DNA from 3 places in the Streptomyces sp. NPDC048415 genome. Region 3 is predicted to be linked to each of the others. Evidence: riboswitches for the same ligand, from Rfam matches in the RefSeq annotation. Region 3 holds a riboswitch; each other region holds the start of a gene.

Region 1 (9,828 bases), on a different contig from region 3:
CCAGCTTAGACCGGTCCCTGACACCCCTCTCGGAGCGGACGATCTCCTCGTTTTTTCGCTGTCAGCGAGCACCCTGCCGACAGGCATTGTACGTCCTGTACATTTTTGACAGGAGGGTCCCCCAGGAGTCCCCCAGAGGAGGCGCGAGCCATGAACGACCCGTCCGCCCGCCATGTCCTGCCGGAGTTCACCGAACGCACCAGTGCGGGCCGGCGGACCCTGGATCCGTACTCGAAGCTGCTCGACGAGCGGATCGTGTTCCTCGGGACGCCGATCGACGACACCTCGGCGAACGATGTGATGGCACAGTTCATGTACCTCGAGTACCTGGCCCCGGATCAGGACGTCTCGCTCTACATCAACTCCCCCGGCGGCTCGTTCAGCGCGATGACCGCGGTCTACGACACGATGCGGTTCGTCACCTGCGACGTGGAGACCGTCTGCCTGGGGCAGGCCGCGTCGGCCGCGGCCGTGCTGCTGGCCGGGGGCACGCCCGGCAAACGGTTCGCGCTGCCCGGCGCCCGCGTACTCATCCACCAGCCCTCACTTCCCGAGCCGGTCCAGGGCCAGGCGAGCGATCTGGTCATCCAGTCCGAGGAGTTGCTGCGCACCCGAAGGATGCTCGAGGAGATGCTCGTACGGCACACGGGACAGAGCCCGGAGCGGGTCGCCGCGGACATCGAGCGGGACAAGATCCTGGACGCGCCGGCGGCGGTGGCGTACGGCCTCGTCGACCGGATCATCCCGAGCCGCAAGGCCTCGCGCACCGCGCCCGGCGCGAGGTGATCGGCCGATGCTCCCACCCGAACTGCCTCCGCTGCCCGCGCTGACACGCGCGGAGGCCGAGTTGATCGACCGTTATCTCGACGTGGTCGATCTGCTCGGCCGCATCAACCCGGCCCGCCCGGGAGACACCTACCGGGGCCTGAGGGCCGCTCAGGCACTGGTCGGCAAGGCCACCGCGCTGCGGGACGCCCTCACGCTGATGCATCAGCGCGGCGAGAGCGAGGTGCATGCCCCGACTCTGGCCCAGGCCCTGCGGGTCCTCGACGGCGAGCGGCGGGCGGCCCGGGTCACGGTGCCGCCGCACTCCGACAGTTGACGCACCCACACCCGGGCCGCCGCTCGCGCCGTGTCGGCGGAGCGTCCGGCCCGGGCTTCAAACGGACCAGATGGCGTACCCCCTGATGGAGTAGTCACGGGTCCTCTCAGGAGGGCGTAAGAGTTGCGCAACGCGCGTAGCGCAGAGGCGGAATGAAGCCTTCCGTCGCTGGTACGAGCGTGGTCGGCCACCCCAACACCCGGTCGAACAGAGGGGTGTCCACCCGAACGGGTGAGTGGTGAGTAACCCCACAAACCACCGATTCCATTCGGATTTTCTGACAGTTATGCGTGAAGATCCCTTCCGACGACAAGCCCCCGCCACAACGGCGGGGCGGTCCGGGCGGACGCCGAGTCCTGCCGCCGCCCGGATGACCGGTCGACAGATGTGCATCGGCAGGAGTGGAGGACCCAGCACTACGGGCCGCCGGAGAGCTTCCGGGCGGTCCTTGGGGTGAAGCCGCAGCACGCGGCCGGGCAACTTCGCCAGCCCGAATCCGACAGGTCATCCTTCACAGGCGGCTGACGAAGGGTTGCGCATGACTGCGCTCAATCGTGTCCCGTCGCTGTGGACCCGGGCCGGTACGGCCTCGGCGCTCACCATCGCCGCTGTGGGCGGCAGCCTCGTGGTCCCTGGCGTCGCACCCGACGCCCAGGCGGCCACGCTCGCGACGAAGGCACTTCAGGTCGCGGCTTCCAAGAAAGGCTCCCCCTACAAGTGGGGCGCCACAGGACCACGCCGCTTCGACTGCTCCGGGTTCACGCTCTACTCGTTCAAGAAGGCGGGCAAGAAGCTGCCTCGTACGGCCGCGGCGCAGTACAACAAGACGCACCATGTCTCCGCTTCGCACCGCAAGGCCGGAGACCTCGTCTTCTTCCACTCGGGCCGGAACGTGTATCACGTCGGCATCTACGCCGGGAAGGGAAAGATATGGCACTCCCCGAAGACGGGGGAGGTCGTGAAGCTCGAGAGGATCTGGACGAGGAGCGTCTGGTACGGCCGGGTGAGCTGACCCGCTCTGAGGGCGGCGGCGCGGGCCGCCGCCCCCAGGGGCGTGAAACACGGGTCAGAGTGGTTACTCGTTCCCCATGGTCGACCAACGCCCCCGCACCACTCACGACGAGACGCCTCCCCGCAGCGAGACGCCTGGCCACAACCAGCCGCCCGGCCAGAACGAGAAGCCCGCTCGCAACGAGACGCCCCTCGAACGGGCGGACCGCAATTTCGCCGAGCTTCTCCAGGAACTGCGCGTCACCCAGACCGGGGTCCAGATCCTGTTCGCCTTCCTGCTGACCCTGGCCTTCACCCAGCGCTTCCCGTCCCTCGACACGGCGCAGCGCGCCACGTACGTCACCACGCTGCTGCTCGCCGTACTGGCCGCCGCCCTCTTCACGAGCCCCGCCGCCCTGCACCGGTCGCTGTTCCAGCAGAACGCCAAGCCCACCATCGTGCGGGTCTCCTCCCGCCTCGCCCACCTGGGTCTGTACGTGCTGATGCTGGCGTTCACCGGATCGGTGCTCCTCGTCGTGGACGTGACGCTGGGGCGCGGAGCCGGGATCGCCGCGGGCGCGGGCACGCTGGCCGTCTGTCTGTCCCTGTGGGGCGTGCTGCCCCGGCTGGTGCAGCGTGGCGTCAGAGCCTCACGGTCTCCAGGACGAGCACCACACCGAGAAGGGTGAGCGCGCCGCCGGTGACCGCCTCCACGGCCCGGGCGGCCCGAGGCCTGCGCAGCCACCGTCCGAGCCGGTCCACCAGCAGCGCGACCGCCGGGAACCACACCAGGGCGAGGACGACCACGATCAGCGCCAGCAGCAGGGTGCGGGGCATCGCGGGACTGCCCGCGGGCACGAACTGCGGCAGCAGGCTGAGGAAGGTGATCGGCGCCTTCGGGTTGAGCGCGTTGGTGACGAAGCCCTGCCGCAGCGGCCGCCCGCCGGACGTCGTCTCCTCTGGCTCCGCCTCCCGCAGCCGTCCCAGCGAGCGCAGGGTGCGCACCCCCAGGTACAGCACGTAGGCGCCGCCGAGGAGCTGGAGCGCCCGGAACAGCGCGGGCACGGCGGTGAGGACCGCGGCGACCCCGGCGACGGCCAGCGCCGTGTGCACCAGCAGTCCGCCCGCGACCCCGAGCGCACACGCGACTCCGGCCCGGCGCGAGACGAGAGCGTTGCGTACGACGACGGTGAAGTCGGCGCCCGGCATGGCGACCATGCCGGCGGCGACCACGGTGAAGGCGGCGAGCTGTATGTCCATGAGCACCAGACTGCCCGCGCCGGGCCTATAGGACATATATCGACTATCCTGGGTCTGCCTTAAGCAATCGTTTATACCAGGCGTCCTGCCACCGGCCCAGGAGAGACCAGATGTACGACCCGACACGGCTCGCGGCGCTGGTGGCGGTCGCCGAGGCGGGGTCGATCACCCGGGCCGCGGAGCGCCTCGGCTTTACCCCGCCCGCGCTCTCCCAGCAGTTGGCGAAGCTGGAGCGGGAGGCGGGAGCGACCCTGCTGGTGCGGTCCCATCGGGGGGCGCGGCTGACGGGCGCGGGCGAGCTGCTGGTGACGCGGGCTCGCCGGGTCCTCGCCGAGATGGAGCGCGCCCGGCACGAACTGGCGCTCCTGGCGGGATTGTCGGGCGGCACTCTGCGGCTCGGCACCTTCCAGACGGCGGGCATCCATCTGCTGCCGCCCGTGCTCAGTGCGTTTCGCCGCGCTCACCCGGACGTGCAGCTCACGGTCGCGGGCTATGAGCCTCCGGAGGGCGTTTCGGCGGTCGCGGCGGGCGAAGTGGACCTGGCGCTGACGCACACCTATCAGCCCGCGCCGCCCGTGCCCCTCCCGTCGTCCGTACGTCTGGAGCCGGTGCTGGTCGAGGAGTTGGTGCTGGTGACCGCTCCGGGGCATGTTCTCGCGGGTGGCTCCGCGCGGCTGCCGCTGACCGGGCTCGCCGGTCAGCCGCTGATCAGCATGGCTCCCGACCATCCGGCCCGGCAGGGCGTGGAGGCCGCGCTCGCCCGGGCCGGAGCCGCCCCTTCGGTACTGGTCGAGACTCCGGGGTACGCCCTCGTCTGCGCGCTGGTCAGCGCGGGGCTCGGCGTCGCGGTCGTACCGGAGATGGTGGCCAGGACGGCGGCGACCCCGGTGGGCATCCGACTGCTGGAACCGGGAGATCTGCGTCGTACGATCTCCGTCGTCCACCGGACCGACGAGGCGGCCCCGGCGGCCGATGCCTTTCGGGCCCTGCTGCGCGGCGCCTTCGGAAGAGCCGGGCAGCAACGGCACGACAACTGACGCTCTTTTTAAGGCCCTTGGGGCCCGCCGGCCGCCACCGGCTCGACCGGTACCGTCCAGGGAAGCTGGATGGAGACCGTCTTGCCGCCCTCCCGGGTGGGCCGGACGGTGAGTCTGCCGCCGCACTCGGAGGTCAGCCAGCGGATGATCACCATGCCGCGGCCGTTGTCCTGCTGGACGGCGGCGGGCAGCCGTTTGGGGAAGCGCGGGTGGCTGTCGGTGACTCCGATGCGCAGGTGTTCGTCTCGGTCGAGCCGGACGTCCACCGTGAAGGTGGGCGACTGCCCGAACGTGTGCTGGACGGCGTTGGTGGCTAGTTCGGACACGATCAGGCGTACGGTGTCAGCGGCTTCGCAGTCGCACGGCAGGCCCCATTCGGCCAGCACGTCTGCGACGAATTTCCGGGCCGCGGAGACCGAAGCGGGATCGCTCGGCAGAGTGACGGATGCTTCCTGGTGATCTGCCATGGCGACGTCGTCCCTTTCCCACCGGGACCGGAGTCCGACAAGGAGCGGATGGTTCGAGTACGGTCCCGGACTGGTGCTTCGCGCCAGACTGCCATTACCGGGCCGGGCACGGGAGCGATCCACCAAGATATGCATATATCTGTCGCTCGAAGCGGTGAACTCTGCGACGACAGAGCGTATTTGGGCGGCTCGGAAGGAGTAAGGAGTACGGCCATGCAGCACGGTCCCGCGGTACGCCGCCGCAAGCTCGGTGCCGAACTGCGCGCGCTGCGCGCCGATGCGGGTCTCACGAGTGGTGAGGCGGCCCGCCTGCTGGGCTGGCACCAGTCGAAGGTGAGCCGGATCGAGACGGGCACCAGCGGAGTGAAGCCGGCGGACGTGGAACGTCTGCTGGACGCCTACGCCGTCGAGGATCCCGAATTACGAGATCTTCTGGTCGTGTTGGCGGGTTCCGAGGGCAACGGGCGGCACCACTGGTGGCACGCCTATCGGGGGGTGCTGCCCTCGACGTACCGCGATTTCATCAGTCTTGAGTCGCAGGCCAGCGGGATGCGCACGCTGGAGACCTCCGTGGTGCCGGGGCTGTTGCAGACACCCGAGTACGCCCGTGCGGTGACGCGGGCCGCCGTGGGCGGACTTGAGGACGGCAAGCTCGACGCGCTCGTCGAGGTACGCCTGGCCCGCCAGGACGTGCTGCGTTCGCATCCGCCGCTGGAACTGAGCGCGGTCCTGGACGAGGCGGTGCTGCACCGGGGGGTCGGCGGTCGGGACGTCATGGCGCGGCAGCTGCTGCGGCTGCGGGAGGCGGCCACCTTGCCCCAAGTGCGGCTTCAGGTACTCCCGTTCGCCGCCGGTGCACACATCGGCATCACCGGGCCTTTCGTTATCTTCTCATTTCCGAACACAACTGATCTGGATGTGGTTGTTCTCGACCACTTGACGAGTAGCCTCTACCTCGAACGGAAAGAAGACCTTCAGGCCTACAGCGAGGCCTTCAACGCCCTTCAGATCCACGCCCTTTCGCCCGAGGACTCGTTGGATTACATCGCCGGGATAGGTGACGGCGCGTAAGGAGGCACCATGACCGCAATGCCTCGGTACGTACCTTCCAGTACTTCACTGCACGACGTGCGATGGCTGCGCAGCAGCCGAAGTACGGGAATGAACAACTGCGTCGAGACGGCGCGACCGGGCCCAGGACCCTGGGCCGGACTCGTCGCCGTACGCGATTCCAAGAACACGGCGGGCCCCGCCCTGCTCTTCGCTCCCGCCGCGTGGGAGGGATTCATCACCGGACTCAGCTGAGCGTCACCGGGTCGCGCTGATCACCCGTACGGCGTCGCCGATCTGTTCGTCGGTGAGGTCCGCGCGGGCGGTCAGCCGCAGCCGTGAGATGCCGTCGGGCACGGACGGGGGACGGAAGCAGCCGACGGCGAGTCCCGCCTCGCGGCAGTCGGCCGCCCACCGCACGGCCCGTTCGGCGGACGGCGCGCGCACGGAGACGACCGCGGCGTCCGGACGTACCGCTTGCAGGCCTTCGGCCGTCAGGCGCGTGTGCAGCGCCGTCGCCACCGCGCGGGCCCGTGCGGCGCGCTCCGGCTCGCGGCGCAGCAGTCTGAGCGCCGCGAGAGCCGCGCCCGCCGCCGCGGGCGCGAGACCGGTGTCGAAGATGAACGTGCGTGCCGCGTTGACCAGGTGGTCGATGACCGGGGCCGGGCCGAGGACGGCCCCGCCCTGGCTGCCGAAGGACTTGGAGAGCGTGACGGTCACCACGACGTCCGCCGCGCCCGCGAGGCCCGCCGCGTGCGGAGCGCCCCTGCCACCGTCGCCGAGGACGCCGAGCCCGTGCGCGTCGTCGACGATCAGTCCGGCCCCGTACTCCCGGCAGGCGACGGCGAGTTCGGCGAGCGGCGCCGCGTCCCCGTCCACCGAGAAGACCGTGTCGGAGACGGCGACGGCGGGCCCCTCGTGAGTGCCCAGCGCCTTGCGCACGGCGTCCGGGTCGGTGTGCGCGACGACCTGTGTGCTGCCCCGGGCCAGTCGGCAACCGTCGATCAATGAGGCATGGTTGCCCGCGTCCGAGACGACGAGTGAGCCGTGCGGCGCGAGCGCGGTGACGGCGGCGAGATTGGCCGCGTATCCGGACGAGAAGACGAGCGCGGACTCGGCACCGCAGAAGTCGGCCAGCTCGCGTTCCAGCTCGGCGTGCAGTTCCGTGGTGCCCGTGACGAGCCGGGAGCCGGTCGCGCCGCCGCCCCACCGGCGCGCGGCCCGGGCCGCCGCCTCGGTGATCTCCGGATGGCGGGCCAGACCGAGGTAGTCGTTGCTCGCGAGATCGAGGAGCGGCGAGTCGGCGGGGCGCGGCCTGAGGGTGCGGACGAGTCCGGCCCGGCGGCGCGCTTCGGCCTGCTCGTCCATCCAGCCGAACGCCATGTGTCCTCCGGGCCGTGGTGACGGATGTTTTGTAGGCAGTGCACAGACCCTAGCGGCCGGGCCAGCCGCCCAGGATGTGGCAATACCCACACGTCGAACCGTCTCTGTTGTGCAATCTCTCCTTGGCCGGAAGCGGTCGCATAGGCAAGGATCGGACCTCATGGACCTGCTGAACACGCTGGTGGACAAGGGGCTTCGGCGCGAGCTGCCGACCCGCGAGGAAGCTCTGGCCGTGCTGGCCACCTCCGACGACGACGTGCTCGACGTGGTGGCCGCGGCCGGCAAGGTACGCCGGCACTGGTTCGGCCGACGGGTGAAACTCAACTACCTCGTCAACCTCAAGTCGGGCCTGTGCCCCGAGGACTGCTCGTACTGCTCGCAGCGGCTCGGCTCCAAGGCCGACATCCTGAAGTACACCTGGCTCAAGCCCGACGAGGCCTCGCAGGCCGCCGCGGCGGGCCTGGCCGGAGGCGCCAAGCGGGTCTGTCTGGTGGCCAGCGGGCGCGGTCCGACGGACCGTGACGTGGACCGGGTCTCCGACACCATCAAGGCGATCAAGGACAACAACGAGAACGTCGAGGTGTGCGCCTGCCTGGGCCTGCTCTCCGACGGCCAGGCCGAGCGGCTGCGCGAGGCGGGCGCGGACGCGTACAACCACAACCTGAACACCTCCGAGGGGACGTACGGGGACATCACGACCACCCACACGTACGCCGACCGGGTGGACACGGTGCAGAAGGCGCACGCGGCGGGTCTGTCCGCCTGCTCGGGCCTGATCGCCGGCATGGGCGAGTCGGACGAGGACCTCGTCGACGTCGTCTACGCGCTGCGCGCGCTCGACCCGGACTCCGTTCCGGTGAACTTCCTGATCCCCTTCGAGGGCACCCCGCTCGCCAAGGAGTGGAACCTCACCCCACAGCGCTGTCTGCGGATCCTCGCGATGGTCCGCTTCGTCTGCCCGGACGCCGAGGTCCGCATCGCGGGCGGCCGCGAGGTGCATCTGCGCACCCTGCAGCCGCTGGCCCTGAACCTGGCCAACTCGATCTTCCTCGGCGACTACCTCACCAGTGAGGGCCAGGCCGGCAAGGCCGACCTCGACATGATCGCGGACGCCGGGTTCGAGGTGGAGGGCGCGGGAGAGGTGACGCTGCCCGAGCACCGGGTTCCGGCGGGCGGCGGTTGCGGCTCGCAGGCGGACGCCGGATGCGGGTCGCACGCGGACGCCGGGTGCGGGCCCTGTGGCTCGCCCGCCGAGGAGACCGTCGTCCAGGAAGCGCGTACGGATCTCGTCGCCGTACGCCGTCGAGGTGCCGGAACGGATGTCGCGCCCAATGCCTGACCTGTCCGTGCGGGAGCTGCTCGACCTCGACCGGCGGCACGTCTGGCATCCCTACGGGCCGATGCCCGGCCGCCAGGAGCCACTGGTCGTGGAATCGGCGAGCGGCGTGCGCCTACGGTTGGCCGACGGCTCGGCCGAGCTGATCGACGGCATGTCGTCCTGGTGGTCGGCCATCCACGGCTACAACCACCCGGTCCTCAACGACGCGGCGCGCGGCCAGCTCGAGCGCATGAGCCATGTCATGTTCGGCGGTCTCACGCACGAGCCCGCCGTGCGACTGGCGAAGCGCCTTGTCGACATCTCGCCCGAGGGCCTGGAGCACGTCTTCCTCGCCGACTCCGGCTCGGTCTCCGTCGAGGTCGCCGTCAAGATGTGCCTCCAGCACTGGCGCTCGCTCGGCCGCCCCGGCAAACAGCGCATGCTGACCTGGCGCGGCGGCTATCACGGGGACACCTGGCAGCCCATGTCCGTGTGCGATCCCAAGGGCGGGATGCACGAGCTGTGGCAGGGCGTCCTCCAGCGCCAGGTGTTCGCCGACGCGCCGCCGGTCGCGTACGAGGAGTCGTACGCCGATCATCTGCGCGAGCTGATCGAGCGGCACGCCGATGAGCTGGCCGCGGTCATCGTGGAGCCGGTGGTGCAGGGCGCGGGCGGGATGCGGTTCCACTCCCCCGCGTATCTGCGTGTGCTGCGCGAGGCCTGCGACGCGCATGACGTGCTGCTGGTCTTCGACGAGATCGCGACCGGCTTCGGCCGTACGGGCAAGCTGTTCGCGGCGGACCACGCGGGCGTCACTCCGGACGTGATGTGCGTCGGCAAGGCGCTGACCGGCGGATACCTGACGATGGCGGCGACGCTCTGCACCTCGCGGGTGGCCGACGGCATTTCACGCGGCGAGGTCCCGGTGCTCGCGCACGGGCCCACGTTCATGGGCAATCCGCTGGCCGCCGCGGTGGCCTGCGCCTCGATCGACCTGTTGCTCGGCCAGGACTGGCAGAGCGAGGTCAAGCGCATCGAGGCGGGGTTGCGGGAGGGGCTGGCGGAGGCGTCCTCGATGCCGGGAGTCCGGGACGTACGTGTCCTGGGAGCGATCGGAGTCGTCCAGCTCGACCGCGAGGTGGACATGAAGGCGGCGACGGCGGCCGCCGTGCGCGAGGGCGTGTGGCTGCGGCCGTTCCGCGACCTCATCTACACGATGCC
Region 2 (9,828 bases), on a different contig from region 3:
ACGAGGGAGCCGTCCGAGACGATCCGGACCTGGTTGGGCTCGTTCGCGACGAGCAGCGGCTCGGTGTAGTCGTAGATCAGCGGCCGAACGCGGCGTCGGTGTCGTACCAGGGGAAGTGGGACACGATGCCCAGATCGGACTGCTGGATGGCGAAGCCCTCCGGGCCCGGCCTGTCGGGGTCGAGGTCGGCGATGTCGAACCGGTCACCGTGAATAGCCCCGTCGACGACGTAGCGCAGGGTGCCGTCGCTGTTCACGACGTAGTTGCCATCGGCGATCTCGTCGCTGCCGCCCTGGTCCACGTCGACGGTACGGATCTGGTGGAAGCTGGTGGCGCCGCTGCCCGAGGGGGCAACGTACTTCCAGCGCCGGGTCAGATCCGTCCCGTTGAAGTCCCACGTCTGGAAGAGGACGCGGAAGACTCCGCGCCCGGCTCCGACGCGGGTGACCAACTTCATGACGAGGCTGGGGTGTTCGCCGTCGAGGTAGGCGATGCCGGAGGGGCCGTCGGCGACGAAGTCGTCGGGGACCGGCTGCCGGGTGCGCTCGGTGCCCGTCTCGCCGTCGATCGCCGAGATGAACTAGCGCTGATCATGAACCGCTCACGGAACACCGAAGGCCGGACCCCGGGGATCGTGGGGTCCGGCCTTTGGAGGCGGTCCTGCCGTCAGGAGCAGGGAGCGGCGTCAGACGACGGCGACGCCGTGCGAGCGCAGGTACCCGACCGGGTCCACGTCCGAGCCGTAGTTCGGCGTGGTGCGGATCTCGAAGTGCAGGTGCGGTCCGGTGACATTGCCGGTCGCGCCCGAGAGGCCGACCTGCTGGCCCGCGGTCACGGTCTGGCCCGCCGAGACGGAGAGCGCGGACATGTGGGCGTACTGCGAGTACTGGCCGTCGGCGTGCTGGATGACGACCTGGTTGCCGTACGCGCCGCCCCAGCCCGCGGAGACGACGGTGCCGGGGGCAATGGCCTTGATGGTGGTGCCGGTCGGGACCACGAAGTCCACACCGGTGTGGTAACCGCTGGACCACATGCTGCCCGCCACCTTGTAGCCGGTGCCGATCGTCGCACCCTCGACCGGCAGGGTGTAACCGGAACTGGTGGCGATGGAGGCGGGCTTGGCCGTGGCGGTCTTGGTGGTCTTCGCGGCCGAGGTCGTCGTCTTGGTGGACGACTGGGTGGCGCCGGCGGCCGCGGCCTTCTTGCCGATCGTCAGCTTCAGGCCGGGGTGGATCAGCGACGGGTCGCTGCCGATGGCCGAGCGGTTGTCGGAGTAGAGCTTCTTCCAGCCGCCGCTGACGTTCTGCTCGTCGGCGATCTTGGAGAGATAGTCGCCGGCCCTCACCGCGTAGGTCTTCGTCGCGGCCACCTTCTTCGCGGCGGTGGGAGCGGCGGTCGCGGTCTTCTCGACCTTCTGCGCGACGGCCTTCTGCGCGACGGCCTTCTGCGCGACGGCCTTCTGCGCGACAGCGGCGGTCGGAGTCGCGGCATGGGCGCCGGCGGCCCCCATCAGAGGCAGCGCGAGCGCGGCGCCACCGGTTCCGGCCACGGCGATCGAGCGGGTGAAACGCTGGGACTTGGGACGGCGGTGCTTACCCTTCGCGGGCATGACGAGTTCCTCTCCGGCGCCTGCGAGGTGAGCTGTCGGGTGCGGGCTGGAGATGCCCGGCCGTGCGCATGCGCGGCTGTACCCCTAGCCGTTCCGGAGACCGGAACAGGCATGGAACCTGTGGGTCCCCCGCTCCTGCCGTGTGCGGGTGAGTGTGCGGATTCCGGGCGGCGGCAGGATTGGGCGTCCGTCCGGATTGGGGCAGAACGTAAGCGAGATGAGAGCGCTTCGACAACCATGGGCGATTTCTATGCACGTGCCGTTCTTGATCCATGCCGGAATTCCGGTCACCCTCCGTGCATGGACGATCTTTTCCGTTCCTCAACCCGCCTTTGAATTCGGGCTGATTGTGAAATGGACGCCGCAACGCATCGTCACGAATATGACGCTCCTCACGCACCTCACCCCACGGTGCTTTATTCCAGGGTTAGTTGGAATGAAGACGCCAATTCGGACAGAACAGTCAGATGCGACGCAGTCGGATAACCGTCGCATCGAGGTCGCCGCGAAGCCTCGTCCGCACCCCGTGATGCAGCAGCACCGCCCCTCGGTACACTTCGCCCGTTTCGCGGCACTCATACGCTTGTGTCGGGTCGAGTCCGCGCAACCGGAGTGCGGCGACGGGCTCACCGTGGTGCTGGGCCTGGAGCCAGGCGAGCACGACGGTCTCGTCGCCGTGGACGTACTGCACCGCGCTCAGCCCGCCCTCCGGGGGCCGCAGCCGATAGAGGTCGCCGCGCTGCACGACGGGCCGGATGTCTTTGTAGAGCTCCACCCACTCCCGCGCCTCGTCGAGTTCCTGCTCGCTCCACTTGGTGAGGTCTCCGCCGACACCGAGCACCCCGGCCATGGCGCTCACGAAGCGGAAGCGCAGCGAGCTGGCGCGCCCGTTGAGCTGCGTATTCGGGCTGTCCGTGACCCACGCGGCCATGATCCGGGCCGGGTGGACCTGGCTGAAGCCGTACTGGATGGCGAGCCGGTCGAGCGGGTCGGTGTTGTCGGAGGTCCACACCTGGTCCGTGCGCGCCATGATGCCCAGGTCGATACGGCCACCGCCGCCCGAGCAGGACTCGAAGGCGACGCCCGGGTGGGCGGCCCGCAGCCGGTCGAGGAGTGCGTACAGGGCCTGTACGTGCTCGACCCACAGCTTCTGCGGGTAGCGCTCGGCCGGCCAACCCGCGTCGGTGAAGCAGCGGTTGAAATCCCATTTCACATAGTCGATCGGGGCGCTGGAGAGCAGGCCGTCGAGCTGCCCCCAGAGATACTCCTGGACGTCCGGGCGCGCGAGGTTCAGTACAAGCTGATTGCGGTATTCCGTCCTGGTTCGACCCGGCTGGAACTGCACCCAGTCGGGGTGCGTGCGATACAGCTCGCTGTCCGGATTGACCATTTCCGGCTCGACCCAGATCCCGAACCGCATACCGAGCCCGTGCACATGGTCGGCGAGCGGCTTGAGTCCCGCGGGGAAGCGGTCGGGGTTGGGCGTCCAGTCGCCGAGGCCGGCCCGGTCGCTGGTGCGCGCCCCGAACCAGCCGTCGTCGACCACGAACAACTCGACCCCCATCGCGGCGGCCCGCCGCGCGAGCGCCTGCTGCTGCTCCTCGGAGATGTCGAAGGTGGTGGCCTCCCAGGAGTTGAACAGCACCGGCCGGTCCTGGCCGGCGTCGGGGATGACATACGCCCGCTGGTACGCGTGCCAGGCCCGGCTCGCCCCGCCGAAGCCGCCGTCGCTCCACAGCCCGGCGAAGACGGGGGTCGTGAACGACTCCCCCGGCTCCAGTCGCAGCAGTCCCGAGTCGTCGTACCCGGCGCCGCCGGTGATCTGCACGCGCGCGTCCGGAAGCTGGGCCACGGAGATCCGCCAGGAACCCGACCAGCCGAGCGCGCATCCGTAGACCTCGCCGGTCTCCTCGGTCGCCTCTGTGTCGAGCGCGACCCACGGCAGGTGCTGGTGCCCGGTGTGCCCGCGCCGGCTGCCGATGACCTTCTCACCGTAGGTGAGGGGGGAGCGCGCCAGCCGGGACTCGGCCGCCCATCGGCCGTGCAGCTGGGACAGCCGCCATCCGTCGCGCTCGGGCAGCGTCCAGGTCGCGGAGTCGGCGCGCAGCAGCTCCAGGGCGGGGCCCTCGCCCGCCAGGGTGACCCAGCGCTCGATGACATCGCCACGTGTCCGGTAGTGCAGCGTGATGCCGAGCCCGGAGTCGGAGAAGCGCAGCCGCAGCTCGTCACCGTCCGTGCCGTACTCCTCGAAGCGCCACTCGGTGCCGCGCCGCTCGTCCGTCCGCACCGACAGGGCGGGGCGTACGAAGCGGGGGCCGCCCTCGACCGGGTACTCCTCGTGTCCGTCGAGCGGCGACTCGAACGGCCAGTACCGCGATGCGGGCAGGACGGCGAGCGCCTCGGCGTCGGGCAGCGTGATCCGCGGGCCCCAGTGCAGATGCAGCAGCTCGTCGCGTTCGGTGAGCCGCAGTGCGTAACTGCTCGTCGGCCCCGACAGAAGCCACGTACGACCGTCCGCGCCGACCTCGATCATCGGTCCCCCACAGATTCGAACAGCTGCGATCACAGACCAACATCATCAGGGGATCCGGGTTCGGGAGCAACGCCTGTGGACAACTCATTGCCTCAGGAACCCATGTCGTATCGTCAAGAACGCAAACCGTCGACACACGCCGCCGAGCAGAGCCCGAGCAGCGACGACGGCCGAATGGGAGGAGCCCCCGTGACGCAGCAGATCCCGTCGACCGAGCCCGAGCTGGCCGGAGTGCGCAACTTCCGGGACGTGGGCGGCCTGCCCACCGAGGACGGCCGGCAGGTGAGGTACGGGCAGCTGTTCCGCAGCGGCCATCTCGCGCACGCCACCGAGGAGGACGCCGCGTTCCTCGCCTCCCTGGGACTGCACACCATCTTCGACTTCCGCAATGCCTCGGACCAGAAGCTGGAGGGCCCGGACGTCGAGCTGCCCGGCGTGCGGAACGTGAACCTTCCGCTGACCGACCCGGCCGACGGCGCCGAGTTCTGGAAGATGGTCCGCGACGGCGACCTCGACCAGCTACGCGCGATCCTGTCGGACGGCAAGGGCGCGAACCGGATGATCGTGTCCTACCGCACGATCATCAAGGAGCGCACCGCCGAGCACTCCCGGGTGCTGCACGCGCTGGCCGAGGACAGCGTGCCCGCCCTGATGCACTGCGCGGCGGGCAAGGACCGCGCCGGCCTGTCCATAGCCGTGACGCTCCTCGCCCTCGGCGTCGAGCGCGACGCGATCATCGCCGACTACCTGGAGTCGAACGCCGCGCATCGCCGCTACAAGGTGCACCGCAGCAGCACCTCCGCCTCCGCGTACTCGCCGGAGGTCATGGAGCTGCTCAGCCCGCTGTTCGACGCGCGCGCCGCCTACCTGACGGCGGCCTTCGAGACGATCGAGGAGACCTGGGGCGGGGTCGACGCCTACCTGAAGCAGGGGCTGGGCATGACCCCCGAGCTGCGGGAGCGCCTGCGGGAGCGGCTGCTGGACTGACGTACGCCTACTGGTTGTGCGCGCCCAGCGTGAAGAGCAGGTAGATGAAGGCCGCGAAGAGATGGCCGACGGCCACGTAGATGATCAGTCGCACCCACAGGGCGCGCGGGAACTTCTCCTCCATGGACCGCCGCGGGCCCGTCGGTTCGGTCTTCTCGGTGGGTTCGGTCATGGCGTCTCTCCCGAGGTCGGGTGTCCCGTCGCCGGGCCGAGGCACAGCGCGGCGGTGGGGCTCTGCAGCAGGGTGTGTACGAAGAGGAGCTCGGCCCCGCCGCGATCGTCGGCGGCGATGCGGTGCGGGGTGAGCGAGTCGAAGTGCGCGCTGTCGCCCGGCGCGAGCACGTGCGCGGTGTCCCCGAGGCGCAGTCGCAGCCGGCCCTTGAGGACGTAGAGCCACTCCTCGCCGGGGTGCACGCGCACGATGTCGCCCTGCGAGCCGTACGGGACGTGCACGCGCAGGGCCTGCATGCCGCGGCCCGAAGCGCCGGCCTGCCAGTAGGTCCAGCCGCCCGCCCCGGTCGGCTCCATGTCGGCGGCGCGTACGATCGCGTCACGCTCGGCGACCGTCTCGCCGAGCAGCTCCGAGACCGTCGTACCGTAGATACGAGCCAGCGCGAGCAGCATCGGCAGCGAAGGCTGGCGCCGGCCGGTCTCCAGGCGCGAGAGGTGGGCGGGCGAGAGCCCGGCGGCGCGGGACGCGACCTCAAGGGTCAGGGAGGCGCGGCGGCGCAGCGCACGGAGCTGTGGCGCGACGGCGGGCAGCTCGGCGGACGGCTCTTCGACCGCCCCGGTCTCAGCAGGGCTCATGTCTTCCATTGAGCCCGAGCCTTACCTGTGGGGCAAATCTTTTGCCCCACAGGTAAAAACCAGAACCAGCAGGCGGGCGAAGATCAGCGGTTCGCCACCGCCTGCTTCACCAGTGTCTTGCCGAAGTCCCACATCAGCCCGCCGCCGCTGTGCGCGTCGTCCATCACGGCGGTGAAGGCCTCCACGAAGCGGTCCACGTCCCGCTCGCCGATGATCAGCGGCGGGATCAGCTTGATCACCTCCAGGTGATCGCCGGAGACCTGGGTGAGGATGCGGTGCCGTTGCAGTAGCGGCACGACCACCATCTGCGCGAACAGGCCCTTGCGCGCGGCCTGCAGCATGGTCCAGCGGCTGCGCAGCTTCAGCGACTTGGGCCGCCCGAACTCGATGCCGATCATCAGACCCCGGCCGCGTACGTCGCTGAGCAGCTCATATGTGTCCACCAGTGCGGTGAGCCGGGACTTCAGCCGTTCGCCCGTGGCCCGGGCGTTCGCCACGACCTGCTCGTTCTCCATGACGGAGAGCACGGCGAGCCCCGCCGCCATGGCCTGCGCGTTCGACCCGAAGCTCGCCGAGTGGACGAGGACCCGGTCCATCGACGAGTAGACCTTCTTGAAGATCCAGTCCTTGCCGAGGGTGGCCCCGACCGGCACGTAGCCGCCGGACAGCGCCTTGGCCACACACACCAGGTCCGGCTCGACGCCTTCCTCGTGCTGGTAGGCGTAGAAGTCCCCGGTCCTCCCGAGGCCCGTCTGCACCTCGTCCGCGATGAGCAGCGCCTTGTGCTGGTGCAGCAACTCCTGGGCGGCGCGCAGATATCCGGGCGGCGCCTCGTGCACGCCCTTGCCCTGGATGGGCTCGACGATGAGCGCGGCGACGTCGCCCTTCTTCAACTCCCGTGCCAGAGCGTCGAGATCACCGAGCGCGACGGCCGTGTCGGGCAGCAGCGGTGCGAAGCCGTCGCGGAACCCGTCCTCGCCGTTCACGGACAGCGAGCCGGTGGTCAGCCCGTGGAAGGCGTGCGCGCAGTACAGGATCCGCGGCTTCCCGGTGGCGTAGCGGGCGAACTTCAGCGCGGTCTCGACGGCCTCCGTGCCGCTGTTGCCGAAGAACACCCGGTCCAGGTGAGGGCTGTGGGCGAGCAGCTTCTCCGCGAGGAGCCCGGGCAGCGGCTGGCAGTCGAAGCGGGTGAGGTCGGCGAGCGAGGCGTCGAGGACGTCGTGCAGCGCCCTGCGGACGACGGGGTGGTGGCGGCCCAGGCCCATCACTCCGAACCCGGCGAGCATGTCCAGGTAGTCGTCGCCGTCCGCGTCCCAGAAGTGGGCACCCTCGGCACGCTCGTACACCTTGTCGAAGCCGATGGTGTGCAGCATGCGCGGGAGCTGGTGATTCAGGTACTTGGTGTGCAGCTCGTAGCGCTCGGCTCCGCGCTCGGCGAGGAGCGCGCCGAGGTCGAAATCGCCCTTCTCCGCAGGGTCGGTCATTGCTGTTTCTCCTTGGACAACTCATCCACGGACAGCTCGTCCTTCGCCTTGGACAGCTCATCCTTGACGGCCAGGCCGGCGCTGATCCGCCCGGCGATCTCGACGGGCGTCAGACCTATGTCGGCCAGCACCTCACCGCGCTTGGCGTGCGCGAGGAACTGCTCCGGTATGCCGAACCGCCTTACCGGGACGTCGACTTCGGCGTCCCCGAGCGCCAGCGCGACCGCCGCGCCGACCCCGGCCGCCCGGCTGTTGTCCTCGACGACGGCGACGAGCCGGTGCTCGGCGGCGAGGCCGGGCAGCGACGGGTCGACGGGTTTCACCCAACGCGGGTCGACGACGGTGCAGCCGATGCCGCGGGCTTCGAGCAGTTCGGCGGCCTGGAGACAGACCGGGGCCATGACGCCGACCGCGACGAGCAGCACCTCGGGGTGGTCGGCCCGATGCAGCACATCCATGCCGCCCACATGGTCGGCCGCCGGGATCCGCGGCCCGACCGACTCCTTCGGGAAGCGGATCAGCGTAGGCGCGTCGTCGACGGCGACCGCCTCCCGCAGCTGGGCCCGCAGCTGGTCGGCGTCGCGCGGGGCGGCGATCCTGAGGCCCGGTACGACCTGGAGGATCGACATGTCCCACATGCCGTTGTGCGAGGCCCCGTCGACACCGGTGACCCCGGCCCGGTCGAGGACGAAGGTCACGCCGCAGCGGTGCAGTGCGACGTCCATGAGGAGCTGGTCGAAGGCCCGGTTGAGGAAGGTGGCGTAGACGGCGACGACGGGATGCAGGCCGCCGGTGGCGAGGCCGGCCGCGGACACCGTGGCGTGCTGCTCGGCGATTCCGACGTCCCACACGCGATCGGGGAACCTCTCGGCGAACTTCCCGAGTCCCACCGGGTGCAGCATGGCCGCCGTGATCGCCACGACGTCCTCGCGCTCCTGGCCGATCCTGACGATCTCGTCACCGAACACCGAGGTCCAGGAAGGCCCGTTGGACGGCGCGAGAGGCTCGCAGGTGAGCGGGTCCATCACGCCGACCGTGTGGAAGTGGTCCTCCTCGTGCGCCAGCGCGGGCTCGTAACCGCGCCCCTTCTCCGTCAGGCAGTGGATGAGCACGGGCCCGTGGAAGCGTTTCGCGCGCCGTAGCGCGGACTCCACGGCGCCCATGTCGTGTCCGTCGATCGGCCCGAGGTACTTGAGCCCCAGATCCTCGAACATGCCCTGCGGCGCGAAAGCGTCCTTGAACCCCTTCTTCGCGCCGTGCAGCGACTCGTAGACGGTGTTTCCGATGACGGGCGTGCGCAGTAGTACGTCCTTGCCCCAGGCGAGGACCTTCTCGTAACTGTCGGTCGTACGAAGGGTGGCGAGGTGGTTCGCGAGGCCGCCGATGGTCGGTGAGTAAGAACGCTCGTTGTCGTTGACGACGATGATCAGCGGACGGTCCTTGGCGGCGGCGATGTTGTTCAGTGCCTCCCACGCCATGCCGCCGGTCAGCGCGCCGTCGCCGATGACCGCGACGACATGGCCCTTCTTCCCTTGCACCTGACGGGCCTTGGCGAGCCCGTCGGCCCAGCCCAGCGCCGTGGAGGCGTGGCTGTTCTCGATGATGTCGTGCTCGGACTCCTCGCGCGAGGGATAGCCGGACAGGCCGCCCTTTCCGCGCAACTTGGAGAAGTCCTGACGTCCCGTCAATAGTTTGTGTACGTAGCTCTGGTGGCCGGTGTCCCACAGGATGCGGTCGACGGGTGACTCGAAGACCCGGTGGAGCGCGATGGAGAGTTCCACCACTCCCAGGTTGGGCCCGAGGTGGCCGCCGGTCCTGGCGACCGCGTGCACCAGGAACTCCCGTATCTCGTCGGCCAGTTCACCGAGTTCCGCCTCGGACAGCGCCTTCAGGTCGCGTGGTCCCCGGATGTTCTCCAGAATGGTCACGCTCGGGCCCCCTCTCGGTCCGTGCTGATCAACTCACCGTGACGGCCGGTTCTCCGGACGCGACGCCGTCGTTCTCCATCTGCTCGGCGATCTTCATCGCCTCGTCGATGAGGGTCTCGACGATCTTCGACTCGGGCACGGTCTTGATGACCTCGCCCTTGACGAAGATCTGCCCCTTGCCGTTGCCGGAGGCGACCCCCAGGTCGGCCTCGCGCGCCTCGCCGGGGCCGTTGACGACGCAGCCCATGACCGCGACGCGCAACGGGACCTCCATCCCCTCCAGACCGGCCGTGACCTCGTCGGCCAGCTTGTACACATCGACCTGGGCGCGCCCGCAGGACGGGCACGAGACGATCTCCAGGCGTCGCTGCCGCAGGCCCAGGGACTCCAGGATCTGGATGCCGACCTTGCACTCCTCGGCGGGCGGCGCGCTCAGGGAGACCCGAATGGTGTCCCCGATGCCCTCGCTGAGCAGCGCCC
Region 3 (9,828 bases):
AGCTCAGCGGCGAACGCGGACTCGCGTCCGTCACCGCCGCGACCTTCTTCGTCCGCGTGGTGATGTCGCCCTTCGCGCACCCGCTGTTCACGGTGCTCACCGGCATCGGCTTCGGCATCGCGGCGCTGTCCGCCGAACGCCAGCAGCTGCGCCGTGTCCTGCTTCCCCTCGCCGGGCTGCTGCTCGCCATGGGCATGCACTCCGTATGGAACGGCTCCTCCAACTTCGGGGAGTACGGCTTCTTCGCGGTGTACGCCGCGTTCATGGTGCCAGCGTTCGGGCTGCTGACCTGGCTGGTCGTCTGGACCCGGCAGCGCGAGCTGCGCACGGTGCGCTCGGAACTGCCCGCGTACGCCGTCGCCGGGTGGCTGACCCCGGCCGAGCCGTACGTGCTCGGCTCGATGCGGGCGCGACGGCTCGCCCGCGAGTACGCCCACCACCACTTCGGGAAGGCCGCGGCGCGCTCGGTCGCGGAGTACGAGGCGTACGCGACCTCGCTCGCGTTCCTTCGGCACCGGGGGCGGCGTGGCCGCGCGGGCGCCGACTTCGTCGTACGGGAGCGGGAGTTGCTCGACGCGCTGTGGCGGCGCCGGGATGTCGCCCGGCCGGCGCTCGCCTACGCGGCGCGCGTCACGGCGCCGGTTCCGGTGGTTCCGGTCCCGCCACCGTGGCCGGCGCACGGATACGGGTACGGATACGCCCCGTCGTACGGTCAGCAGTACAGGCCGGCGGCGCCGTCTCCCGCGTACAACCCCTATCGGTCATAGACCTGCGGAGAGTTGGGCACCGCCGGACCGGATCGCGCCGTCACGGCAGATCCCCGCCGCGGCGAAAAGGACGTCCCCCCGGCGCGGCAGGAGGCGCCGTCACACCCACGGCAGAAGACGCCGTCAGGCCCACACCAGAAGTGCCGTCAGGCCCGCGACGGGAGATGCCGTCACGCCCACGCCAGAAGATGCCGCGAGGCCCTCGGCAGAAGACGCCGTCACGCCCCCACCAGAAGACGCCCTCAGGCCCACGCCAGAAGATCCCGTCAGGCCGACGCCTCCGTCAGCCTGGCCAGCTCGCCGCCCGTCAGGACCAGTTCCGCCACCCCGATCAGCGCGGGCAGCTGCTCGACCGTGCGGGCGGAAGCGATCGGCGCCGCCACGGTCGGCTGGGCCGCCAGCCACGCCAGGGCGACGGTGGCGACGGGAACGTCGTGGGCCTGGGCGACCTCGTCGAGGGCGGCGAGGACCCGCAGCCCGCGCTCGGAGTCCAGGTGCTTGGCGGCGCCCTCCGCACGCGCGCTGTCGACCGTCGTACCCGGCCGGTACTTCCCGGTGAGGAAGCCGGACGCGAGGGAGAAGTACGGGACGGCCGCGAGACCGGCGCGGGAGGCGACGTCCCGCAGGGCGCCCTCGTAGGTGTCGCGCGAGACCAGGTTGTAGTGCGGCTGGAGGGCGACATAGCGCGCGAGGCCCTCGCGGTCGGAGAACTCCAGGGACTCCTGGAGCCGCTCGGGCGTGATGTTGGAGGCGGCGATGTGGCGCACCTTGCCGGCCTTCACCAGGTCGTCGAGCGCGCCGATGATCTCATCGACCGGCACTTCCGGCTTGTCGAAGTGCGTGAAGTAGAGGTCGATGTAGTCGGTGTCGAGGCGGCGCAGGGACGCGTCGGCGGCGGCCTTGATGTTGGCGCCGGACAGCCCCGGGTACTCGGGGTGCTGGCTGACCTTGGTGGCGACCACGATGTCCGAGCGGTTGCCGCGCGCCTTCAGCCACTTGCCGATGATGGTCTCGGACTCGCCGCCCTTGTTGCCCTCGACCCATGCCGAGTAGGAGTCGGCCGTGTCGAGGAAGTTGCCGCCGGCCGCCGCGTACGCGTCGAGCACGGCGAAGGACTGGGCCTCGTCCGAGGTCCAGCCGAAGACGTTGCCGCCGAGGGAGAGCGGGAAGACCTCGAGGTCGGAGGAACCGAGCTTACGAAGAGAAGTCATGCTCAGTTTCAACGCCCGCACCGGATGGCCGTATTCCGCTCCCCTCCGGGCGATCAGGGATTGAGGCCCTTGCCCCGCAGCCACGCCATCGGGTCGATCGCGCCGCCGCCGTCGGGGTGCACCTCCAGGTGCAGGTGCGGCCCGGTGACATTGCCCGTCGCGCCCACGCGTCCGATGACGTCACCCGTGGCGACCTTCTGCCCCACGCTGACGCTGATCGACGACTGGTGGCAGAACCACAGCTCCGTACCGTCGTCGAGGGTGAGGATCGTGCGATAGCCGTACGCGCCGGCCCAGCCCGCCTCCGTGACGGTGCCGCTGTGGATCGCCTTGATCAGCGTGCCGGTGGGCGCGGCGAAGTCGAGGCCGGTGTGATAGCCGGAGGACCACATGGAGCCGGCGTCGCCGAAGCGCCCGGTCAGCGTGTACGAGGAGGTGGGCAGCGAGTAGCTCTTGGCGAGCTCGGCGAGACGCGCGGCCTCGGCCTTCGCCTTGGCCTCCTGCTCCGCCTTCTTCTTGGTAGCCGCGGCCTTGGCCTCGGCGTCGTCCTGCTGCTTGGCGGCGAGCGCGACGGCCTGCTTGGCGGCGGCGGCCTCGGCGGCCTCCTGGGCCGCGTTGTCGACCTGGTCCTGCTGCGACTCGGCCTGCTGCATGATGCGGGCGCGCAGGGCCTCGCCCGCGTCCGTGCTGCCCTGGGCGGCGTCGGTGCTGGTCAGGCCGGCGCTGGTGAGCGGGGTGGCGGAGCCCTTGGGGGCGCTGGAGCCGCCGTCCGAGATCAGGGCCTTGGCCGATTCGGTGACCGACGACAGGTCGGGCAGCGAGATCGACACCGGCGGTTTGCCGGGCGCCGCGGTGGCCATACCGCCCGCGCCGACGGCGGCTATGACGCCGACGCCGAGAACCGTGGAGCTGCGGGCGAGTCCTCCGCCGCGCTGCTTGCTGACGCGGTGCCGGCCGCGCACGGGACGGACGGAATCCTCGGTGGGGTTCCACTCCTCCCAGGGGCCCTCGTCGTTGCCGTAGCCGAAGGGCTGTGTATCACTCGGCGCGAACGAGGTGTTCTGGGCAGGCCGGTTGGACGCCACGTGGGCGCGCTCCTTTCCTTCCTTCTCGCCTACCGGGTTAGCTGACGGGTTCGGAGCAGGAAGGTCTCCTACGCGCGTATACCTGCCGTGCTTCCACGGCGGAATACGCTCGATTCACCCCAAGTTGGTGGTTCCCCGGTTCCCTCGCGGGATTCGGCGCGTGCGCACGGAGCCGTCTCTTGTGACGGCTGGGACGACCGCGCTGCGTTATCGAACGTTAATAGACCCGGACCCCGGATTCCAAGCTGTTCGGACTGATCGTTCATGCTTTTGGCCAGGACTTTGGGGTCATGACCGGGGTAAACCGGGCGAGTTGACCACACTCCATAAACACGCGTTCAGTTGACGGTGTGTCAGTTGTTATCGGAGAGGCGTCACACGATCACCCCTCGTGACAACGATCAAGGACGCCGTCCACCAACTGGGGGCGTCGTACGGCGAGCAGCGCCATGTCGTCCGCCAGAGCGCCGCCCGCGTGCCGGCGGACCTCGTCGGCAAGTGCGGTCAGCAACGCGCCGGGCCCGGCGAAGAGCCGGCCGGCGAGGCACGCCACAGGATCGTAGAAGTCCCCGCGCCCGTCGCGGGCCTCGGACAGCCCGTCCGTGTGCACAAGCAGCGTCGCCCCGCGGGGGAAGCCGGCCCGCACCGCCCGGTCGGGCCAGGCGCCCAGCTCACCCATCCCCAGCGGCAGCGCGGGGTCCTCGGCGGCGAGTGCGACGAGGGTGCCGTCGGTATGCAGGAGCAAGGGCGGGGGATGGCCGCGGTTGACGATCCGTACGGCGTCCTCGCCGTGCGGGATCTCCGCGAGTACGGCCGTGGTGAACCCCTCGAAGGCGTCGAGGCCGTCGCGCCGGGTGCCCTCGCGCGCCAGCGCCCGTTCCAGCCGCCCCGCGACCGCCTCCAGCGTCGCCTCCTGCTCGGCCGCCTCCCGGAACGCCCCGATCACCACCGCCACGGCGGCCACCGCACCCATGCCCTTCCCGCGTACATCGCCCACCACCAGCCGTACACCGTGCGGGGAGTCCTGCACCGCGTAGAGGTCGCCGCCGATGTAGGCGTCCGTCTGCGCCGCCTCGTACCGCGCGGCGACCTCCAGGCCGCCGATCCGCTCCGCGGGCTCCGGCAGCACGGCGCGCTGCGCGGACTCGGCGATCTCCCGGACCGAGGCGAGCCGTTCGTCGCTGCGGCGGACGAGGATGTTGATGAGGACGGCCAGGCCGACGGCTGTCGCCACGGTGACCACTTCGGTGACCGAGTCGACGTTCAGGGCGATACCGAGCTTGAGGTGGACGGTGACGAGCGCGGCGATGGTCAGGGTGCCGGTGAGGACGGTGCCGCGCAGTGAGTAGAGGGGCGCGGCGACGAGTGGGGCGGCCGTGAGGAGGGGAGCGGCGGTGAAGTCCGACGGGGTGAGGTAGTCGTAGAGGATCCCGGTGACGATGAGCAGCGCCGGGAGTGCCCGCACAAAGGCACGGGCGTACGAGATCCTGCGCCGGCCGGTGTCCTTCGGACCGCCGTGCCGCGGGGCGCTGTGCGGCGTGGCGTCGCCGAGGCCGGGGTCGGGCACGGGGTCGCCGGGCAGGCGTCCGCCGGCCCGCTCGTACGCATCCTGGGGCATTGGCCCGCCTCCTCGCTGCCCCACTCGTCCAGGTTTCCCGGATCGAGGGAGGGAGGCGAGCGGTGTGGGCCGAGCGGAGTACGTGGTCTGCGGCGAGAAGAACGCGGTGGGGGAAACGCGGCGAGGGAAACGCGGCCAGGGAAAACACCAAGGGCCGGAACTCGTGATCCGAGTTCCGGCCCTTGGCCTTCAGTAGCGGGGACAGGATTTGAACCTGCGACCTCTGGGTTATGAGCCCAGCGAGCTACCGAGCTGCTCCACCCCGCGTCGTTGAAACCAGTGTACGCCATCCGCGGGACCCAAAAGCACACGCGGAAACCCAGCCCCTCCGGCGTTTGAGGAGCGGGGTCTGGGACGGAGCCCCAGGTGCGGGACGTAAGGGCGGAGCGGGCGAGAACCCTTCACCCGCGCGGGGCCCAGGCCGGGGGCCCGCGCAGGGCCCAGGCCCGGGGCCTACGCCAAGAGGTGGCGGTTGGGGGTCACGGCCAGATCCTCGTACTCCGGGAGTACGACGACGTCGGCGCCTTCGGCGACGAGCAGCCCGTTCCCGTCGGCCCCTGCGACGAACGTGTCGGGCTCGCGCCAGGCGGTGACCACTCGCCGCACCCCCGCGTCGAGGATCAGACGGGCACACGGCGCCGGCCGGGAGGCACGGCGAGCGCAAGGTTCCAGGCTGCTGTACACGGTGGCGGAGCCCAGCCGCGGATCGGCGGGATCGATCTTGGCGAGCGCCGCCTCCTCGGCGTGCACGACGGGATCGTCCCCCTCGCGGGAGTACCCGCGCGCCAGCTCCGTCCCGTCGGCCGCCACCACCACCGCCCCCACACTGAACGCGGTCCGCGACGGCGGACACAGACCCGCCAGCTCGCACGCGAGCGCCAGCCACCGCCGGTCCGTCGCGGACGCGAGCCTCCCGGCCCCGGGCGCCGTGGGCACGTACCGGATGAGCACGATGTCCCCGACGGCCCGTGTTTCCACCAGCCGCAGCCGCCCGGAGGGATACGTCCCGGGCCCGAACAACCGCGGCGCGCCCGGCTCGCCCACGAACAGCGGCGCGACGGCGAGCTGCAGCTCGTCCGCCAGCCCCTCCCGCATCAGCTGGGTGTGGACCCGCCCGCCCCCTTCGACCATGAGGCGCCGCACACCCCGTACGCCATAGAGGTGTTCGAGCAGCACACGCCAGTCGAGTTCGGCCCCGGTCGACACCACTTCGACGCCGAGTCCCCCCAGGAGCTCCGCCGCCCGCCCCGCCCCCTCATCCGTCGTATAGACGATCTTCTCGCCGCCGGTGTGCCAGAACTGGGCCTTCGGATCGAGGTCGCCCGATCCGCTGACGGTGACTTTCAGGGGGTACTCCGGGCGCCCGGAGGCGACCCGTGCCGCGCGTCGTTCGGCGGAGTTGACCAGGAGCCGCGGGTTGTCCGAGCGGATCGTGCCCGCGCCGACCAGGATCGCGTCGCTGGACGCCCGTACCTCGTCGACCCGGTCGAAGTCGGCCGCGTCCGAGAGCAGCAGCCGCTCGGGGCCGGTGTCGTCCAGGAAGCCGTCGAGGGAGACGGCGGCGGACAACAGGACATAGGGGTGGGGCATGGGGGCGCAGCCTCCGGATCGCAGTGGCTTGGTACGGCTTGGCGGTTCAACCGGTACCACTCAGTTTGTGCGACCGGCACCGTCCAGTGGTTCAACTTTTAAACAATACCTAGACTGGCCGCATGACGACCCGCTGGCTCTCCCCCGCCGAACAGCGCGCCTGGCGCTCGTACATTTCCGCCGCCTCCCTCCTGGAGGACACGATCGACCGCCAGCTCCAGGCGGAGGCCGGCATGCCCCACCTTTACTACTCCGTCCTGGCCATGCTGTCCGAGGCGCCCGACCGACGGCTGCGGATGACCGAACTCGCCGAGATCCTGAAGATCACGCGCAGCCGGCTGACGTACGCGGTGACCCGGCTGGAGAAAGACGGCGCGGTACGCCGCGAGGGCTGTCCGACCGACAAGCGCGGCCATGTCGCGGTGCTCACGGACGAGGGCATGGCCGTCCTGGAGCGGACGGCGTCGGGACACGTGGAGACGGTAAGGGCGGCGGTCTTCGAGCATCTGACGCCGGAGCAGGTCGCGCAGCTGGAGGAGATCTCCGCGAGCATCACGCGGGCGATCCAGGGCGGAAAGCCGGGGGCCACCGGGGAAGATCTGCCGTGGCGGCGACGTTCCTCCTGAGCACGCGCATCGCCTGGAGCACCACTTGTCGCGAATGCGTTGCTTGAAGTTTAAAGCACATGTACTGTCTCTCCCCGCGGGAGTGCTTCAAATCTGAAGCACCATCTCGTACGAACCCGCTGGACGGAGAGACAACATGCGCGACTACCCCACCGCCACGGTGCGCACCCGCGTCCGCGTGCCCCTGCGCTTCGGCGACGGCTACTCCGTCGACGCGGAACTGGTCACCTTCCACGGCCTCGCCGACGAGCAGGAACACCTGGCCGTCGTGCTCGGCGAGCCCGGCGCGAACCCGCTGGTGCGACTGCACTCGGAGTGCCTGACCGGCGACGTCTTCGGCTCGGCCCGCTGCGACTGCGGCCCGCAGCTGCGCGAGGCGGTGGAGCGGATCGCGGACCGGGGCGGCGTGCTTCTGTACCTCCGTCAGGAGGGGCGCGGCATCGGCCTCTACAACAAGCTCGACGCGTATGCCCTCCAGGACCAGGGCCTCGACACCTACGCCGCCAACGCCGCCCTCGGCCTGCCGGAGGACGACCGCGACTACACGGCCGCCGCCCAGATGCTGCACGCCCTCGGCATCGGCTCCCTGGACCTGCTCTCCAACAACCCCGACAAGGCCGACCAGCTCCGCGACCTCGGCATCACGGTCACCGACCGCGTCCCGACAGGCGTCTTCACCACCGCCCACAACGTCCGCTACCTGCGCGCCAAGGTCCTCCAGACCCAGCACACCCTCCCGCTCACCGAACTCACCGCGGGCTGACACGCCGAAGGCCCAGATCAGAGCGCCTCTGATCTGGGCCTCACCGGTAGACCCTGTGGGACTCGAACCCACAACCAATGGATTAAAAGTCCACTGCTCTGCCAATTGAGCTAAGGGTCCACGCACCGGCCGACGTCGACCGGGGTCGATCCCGTGCCGATGCATCCCCGAGCATAGCCGGACGAGGCCGGGACTCCGATCGGGTATCGGGGACCCGGCCGCGCCAAAAGCACGCAAGGTTACGGATCGACCGGTTCGGGCGTGCCCTTGCGGGCCTCCTCGCGGGCGATCGTGCGGACGTGGCCGGGGTTGAGGAACCAGTGGCGGGCCGAGGCCAGCCACCAGGTCGCGGCGAAGCCGAGGACGACGAGGACGGCGATCGGGGCGTAGTTGAAGGTCTCCCAGGTGACCGGCGAGACCTGGGGCAGCATGAACAGGATCGTGATCACGACGACCCAGGTGACCGAGACGATGCCGATCGGCCGGGACCAGCGGCCCAGGTGCCAGGGCCCGCGCTCGAAGGCGTCGCCCTTGCGCAGCCGCAGCAGGACCGGGACCACGTACGCGATGTAGAGCCCGATGACACAGATCGACGTCACGGCCGCATACGCCGTCACATTGATCAGGTACGGCAGTCCCAGCGCCAGCGCGCCCACCACGGCGAGCCACACCGCCGCGACCGGTGTCCGCGTCCGCGGGCTCACCGTGTGCCACACGTGCGAGAACGGCAGCGCGCCGTCGCGCGAAAAGGCGTAGATCATACGGCTGTTGGCGGTGACGGCCGCCATCCCGCAGAAGAGCTGCGCCCCGATGATGACCAGCAGCAACAGCTTCCCGGAGGTCGCGCCCAGCGCGTCGAGCAGGATCTGCGCCGGCGGCGCGCCGGTCGCCGAGCCCAGTTCCTTGTCGTACGACTGGATCGCGAAGGTGAAGCCCAGGAGCAGGACGAAACCCGCTATCCACGACGTCCAGATCGAACGGACGATGCCCTTCGGGCCCGCCGTCGCCGCGTCGTGGGTCTCCTCCGTCATGTGCGCGGAGGCGTCGTACCCGGTGAAGGTGTACTGAGCGACCAGCAGACCGACGGCCACGACGTAAATCCCGCTGCCCCAGCCCGTGTTGTTCACGAAGTGCCCGAACACGAAGGACGCCGACTGGTGGCGGTCGGGCACGAAGGCGAGCGCGCCCACGATGACCAGGACCCCCAGCACGTGCCACCACACGCTGACGCTGTTGAGGAGTGCGACGATGCGGACGCCGAAGGTGTTCAGCAGACCGTGCAGGAGCAGGATCCCGGCGAAGAGGAGGATCGTTCGGCCCGGGGTGACCTGGAAGTCGAACTGCAGGTTCAGGTACGCGCCAAGGAACGACGCCGCGCCGAAGTCGACGCCGGCGGTCACCGCGATCTGGCCGAGCACGTTGAACCAGCCGGTGAACCACGCCCAGGCCGCGGCCGTCCGCTCCGGGGCCAGCCGGTGCGCCCAGAAGTACAGACCGGCGGACGTCGGGTACGCCGAGCAGATCTCGGCCATCGACAGCCCGACGAACAGCGTCATCAGTCCGACAGCGACCCAGCCCCAGGTGATCACGGCGGGGCCGCCGGTGTTCATGCCGAACAGGTACAGGGTCATACAGCCGGAGAGCACCGAGATGATCGTGAACGACACGGCGTAGTTCGAGAACGCCGACATGCGGCGCGCGAGAACCTGCGTGTAGCCGAGCTCGGCAAGCCGTTCCTCGTCCGACACGAACGCCTCGCCCTTGGCCGGGTCACGCGCGCTGAAAGGTGAAGGTGTTGTCATGCCCCCAGCGATTCCCTGACCGTGGGCATGACATGCGCCGACCGATTGGCCAAAAAGGACCCTTGTAGCGCTGCCGGCCGCTCGCGACCGTGCGAAAACGTCGTGGCCCCCACCCGAACCCGGGTGGGGGCCACGTCACTTCACTGCTTCAGCCGGCGTCAGCCGTTGCGCTTCCAGCGCGGCTTCTCCTCGCGGCGGCCGAAGGAACCGGTTCCGGTGCCCGTGCCGGTGGTGCGGTGGTCGTCACGACGGCCGGTCGGGCGGTCGTGGCTGCCGGCGCGGAAACCGCTGGAGGGGCGGTTGTCCTGGCGGTCGCGGTTGAAGGGACGGTCGCTGCCACGGTGGCCGCCACGGTCGTCACGGCGC

The links. Region 3 has a riboswitch for cyclic di-AMP ahead of AB0D27_RS38180 (M23 family metallopeptidase). Riboswitches for the same ligand answer to the same signal wherever they lie in the genome.
Region 1: linked by a shared signal. The riboswitch ahead of AB0D27_RS09230 (C40 family peptidase) and the one ahead of AB0D27_RS38180 (M23 family metallopeptidase) in region 3 are both predicted to bind cyclic di-AMP.
Region 2: linked by a shared signal. The riboswitch ahead of AB0D27_RS04340 (LysM peptidoglycan-binding domain-containing M23 family metallopeptidase) and the one ahead of AB0D27_RS38180 (M23 family metallopeptidase) in region 3 are both predicted to bind cyclic di-AMP.

The regions. Positions count from the first base shown of each region.
Region 1 is NZ_JBEZKJ010000008.1:151,256-161,083, reverse strand. It holds gene AB0D27_RS09240 (ATP-dependent Clp protease proteolytic subunit) at 151-786, shown strand; gene AB0D27_RS09235 (hypothetical protein) at 794-1,102, shown strand; cyclic di-AMP (ydaO/yuaA leader) riboswitch at 1,472-1,637, shown strand; gene AB0D27_RS09230 (C40 family peptidase) at 1,641-2,114, shown strand; gene AB0D27_RS09225 (DUF6328 family protein) at 2,191-2,781, shown strand; gene AB0D27_RS09220 (LysE family translocator) at 2,735-3,352, opposite strand; gene AB0D27_RS09215 (LysR family transcriptional regulator) at 3,463-4,389, shown strand; gene AB0D27_RS09210 (ATP-binding protein) at 4,398-4,856, opposite strand; gene AB0D27_RS09205 (helix-turn-helix transcriptional regulator) at 5,070-5,927, shown strand; gene AB0D27_RS09200 (DUF397 domain-containing protein) at 5,937-6,161, shown strand; gene AB0D27_RS09195 (8-amino-7-oxononanoate synthase) at 6,165-7,289, opposite strand; gene bioB (biotin synthase BioB) at 7,450-8,628, shown strand; gene AB0D27_RS09185 (adenosylmethionine--8-amino-7-oxononanoate transaminase) at 8,621-9,828, shown strand, end outside.
Region 2 is NZ_JBEZKJ010000003.1:259,119-268,946, reverse strand. It holds partial or broken gene AB0D27_RS04350 (DUF6250 domain-containing protein) at 1-89, opposite strand, end outside; gene AB0D27_RS04345 (hypothetical protein) at 77-493, opposite strand; gene AB0D27_RS04340 (LysM peptidoglycan-binding domain-containing M23 family metallopeptidase) at 686-1,609, opposite strand; cyclic di-AMP (ydaO/yuaA leader) riboswitch at 1,614-1,770, opposite strand; gene AB0D27_RS04335 (alpha-galactosidase) at 2,073-4,142, opposite strand; gene AB0D27_RS04330 (tyrosine-protein phosphatase) at 4,332-5,129, shown strand; gene AB0D27_RS04325 (DUF6126 family protein) at 5,137-5,253, opposite strand; gene AB0D27_RS04320 (XRE family transcriptional regulator) at 5,298-5,936, opposite strand; gene AB0D27_RS04315 (aspartate aminotransferase family protein) at 6,020-7,420, opposite strand; gene dxs (1-deoxy-D-xylulose-5-phosphate synthase) at 7,417-9,348, opposite strand; gene ispG (flavodoxin-dependent (E)-4-hydroxy-3-methylbut-2-enyl-diphosphate synthase) at 9,377-9,828, opposite strand, start outside.
Region 3 is NZ_JBEZKJ010000100.1:10,579-20,406, reverse strand. It holds gene AB0D27_RS38190 (PrsW family intramembrane metalloprotease) at 1-767, shown strand, start outside; gene AB0D27_RS38185 (aldo/keto reductase) at 1,034-1,978, opposite strand; gene AB0D27_RS38180 (M23 family metallopeptidase) at 2,032-3,063, opposite strand; cyclic di-AMP (ydaO/yuaA leader) riboswitch at 3,075-3,232, opposite strand; gene AB0D27_RS38175 (PP2C family protein-serine/threonine phosphatase) at 3,446-4,681, opposite strand; tRNA gene AB0D27_RS38170 (tRNA-Met) at 4,875-4,948, opposite strand; gene AB0D27_RS38165 (dihydrofolate reductase family protein) at 5,135-6,271, opposite strand; gene AB0D27_RS38160 (MarR family transcriptional regulator) at 6,394-6,897, shown strand; gene ribA (GTP cyclohydrolase II) at 7,034-7,660, shown strand; tRNA gene AB0D27_RS38150 (tRNA-Lys) at 7,708-7,780, opposite strand; gene AB0D27_RS38145 (amino acid permease) at 7,900-9,462, opposite strand; gene AB0D27_RS38140 (DEAD/DEAH box helicase) at 9,621-9,828, opposite strand, start outside.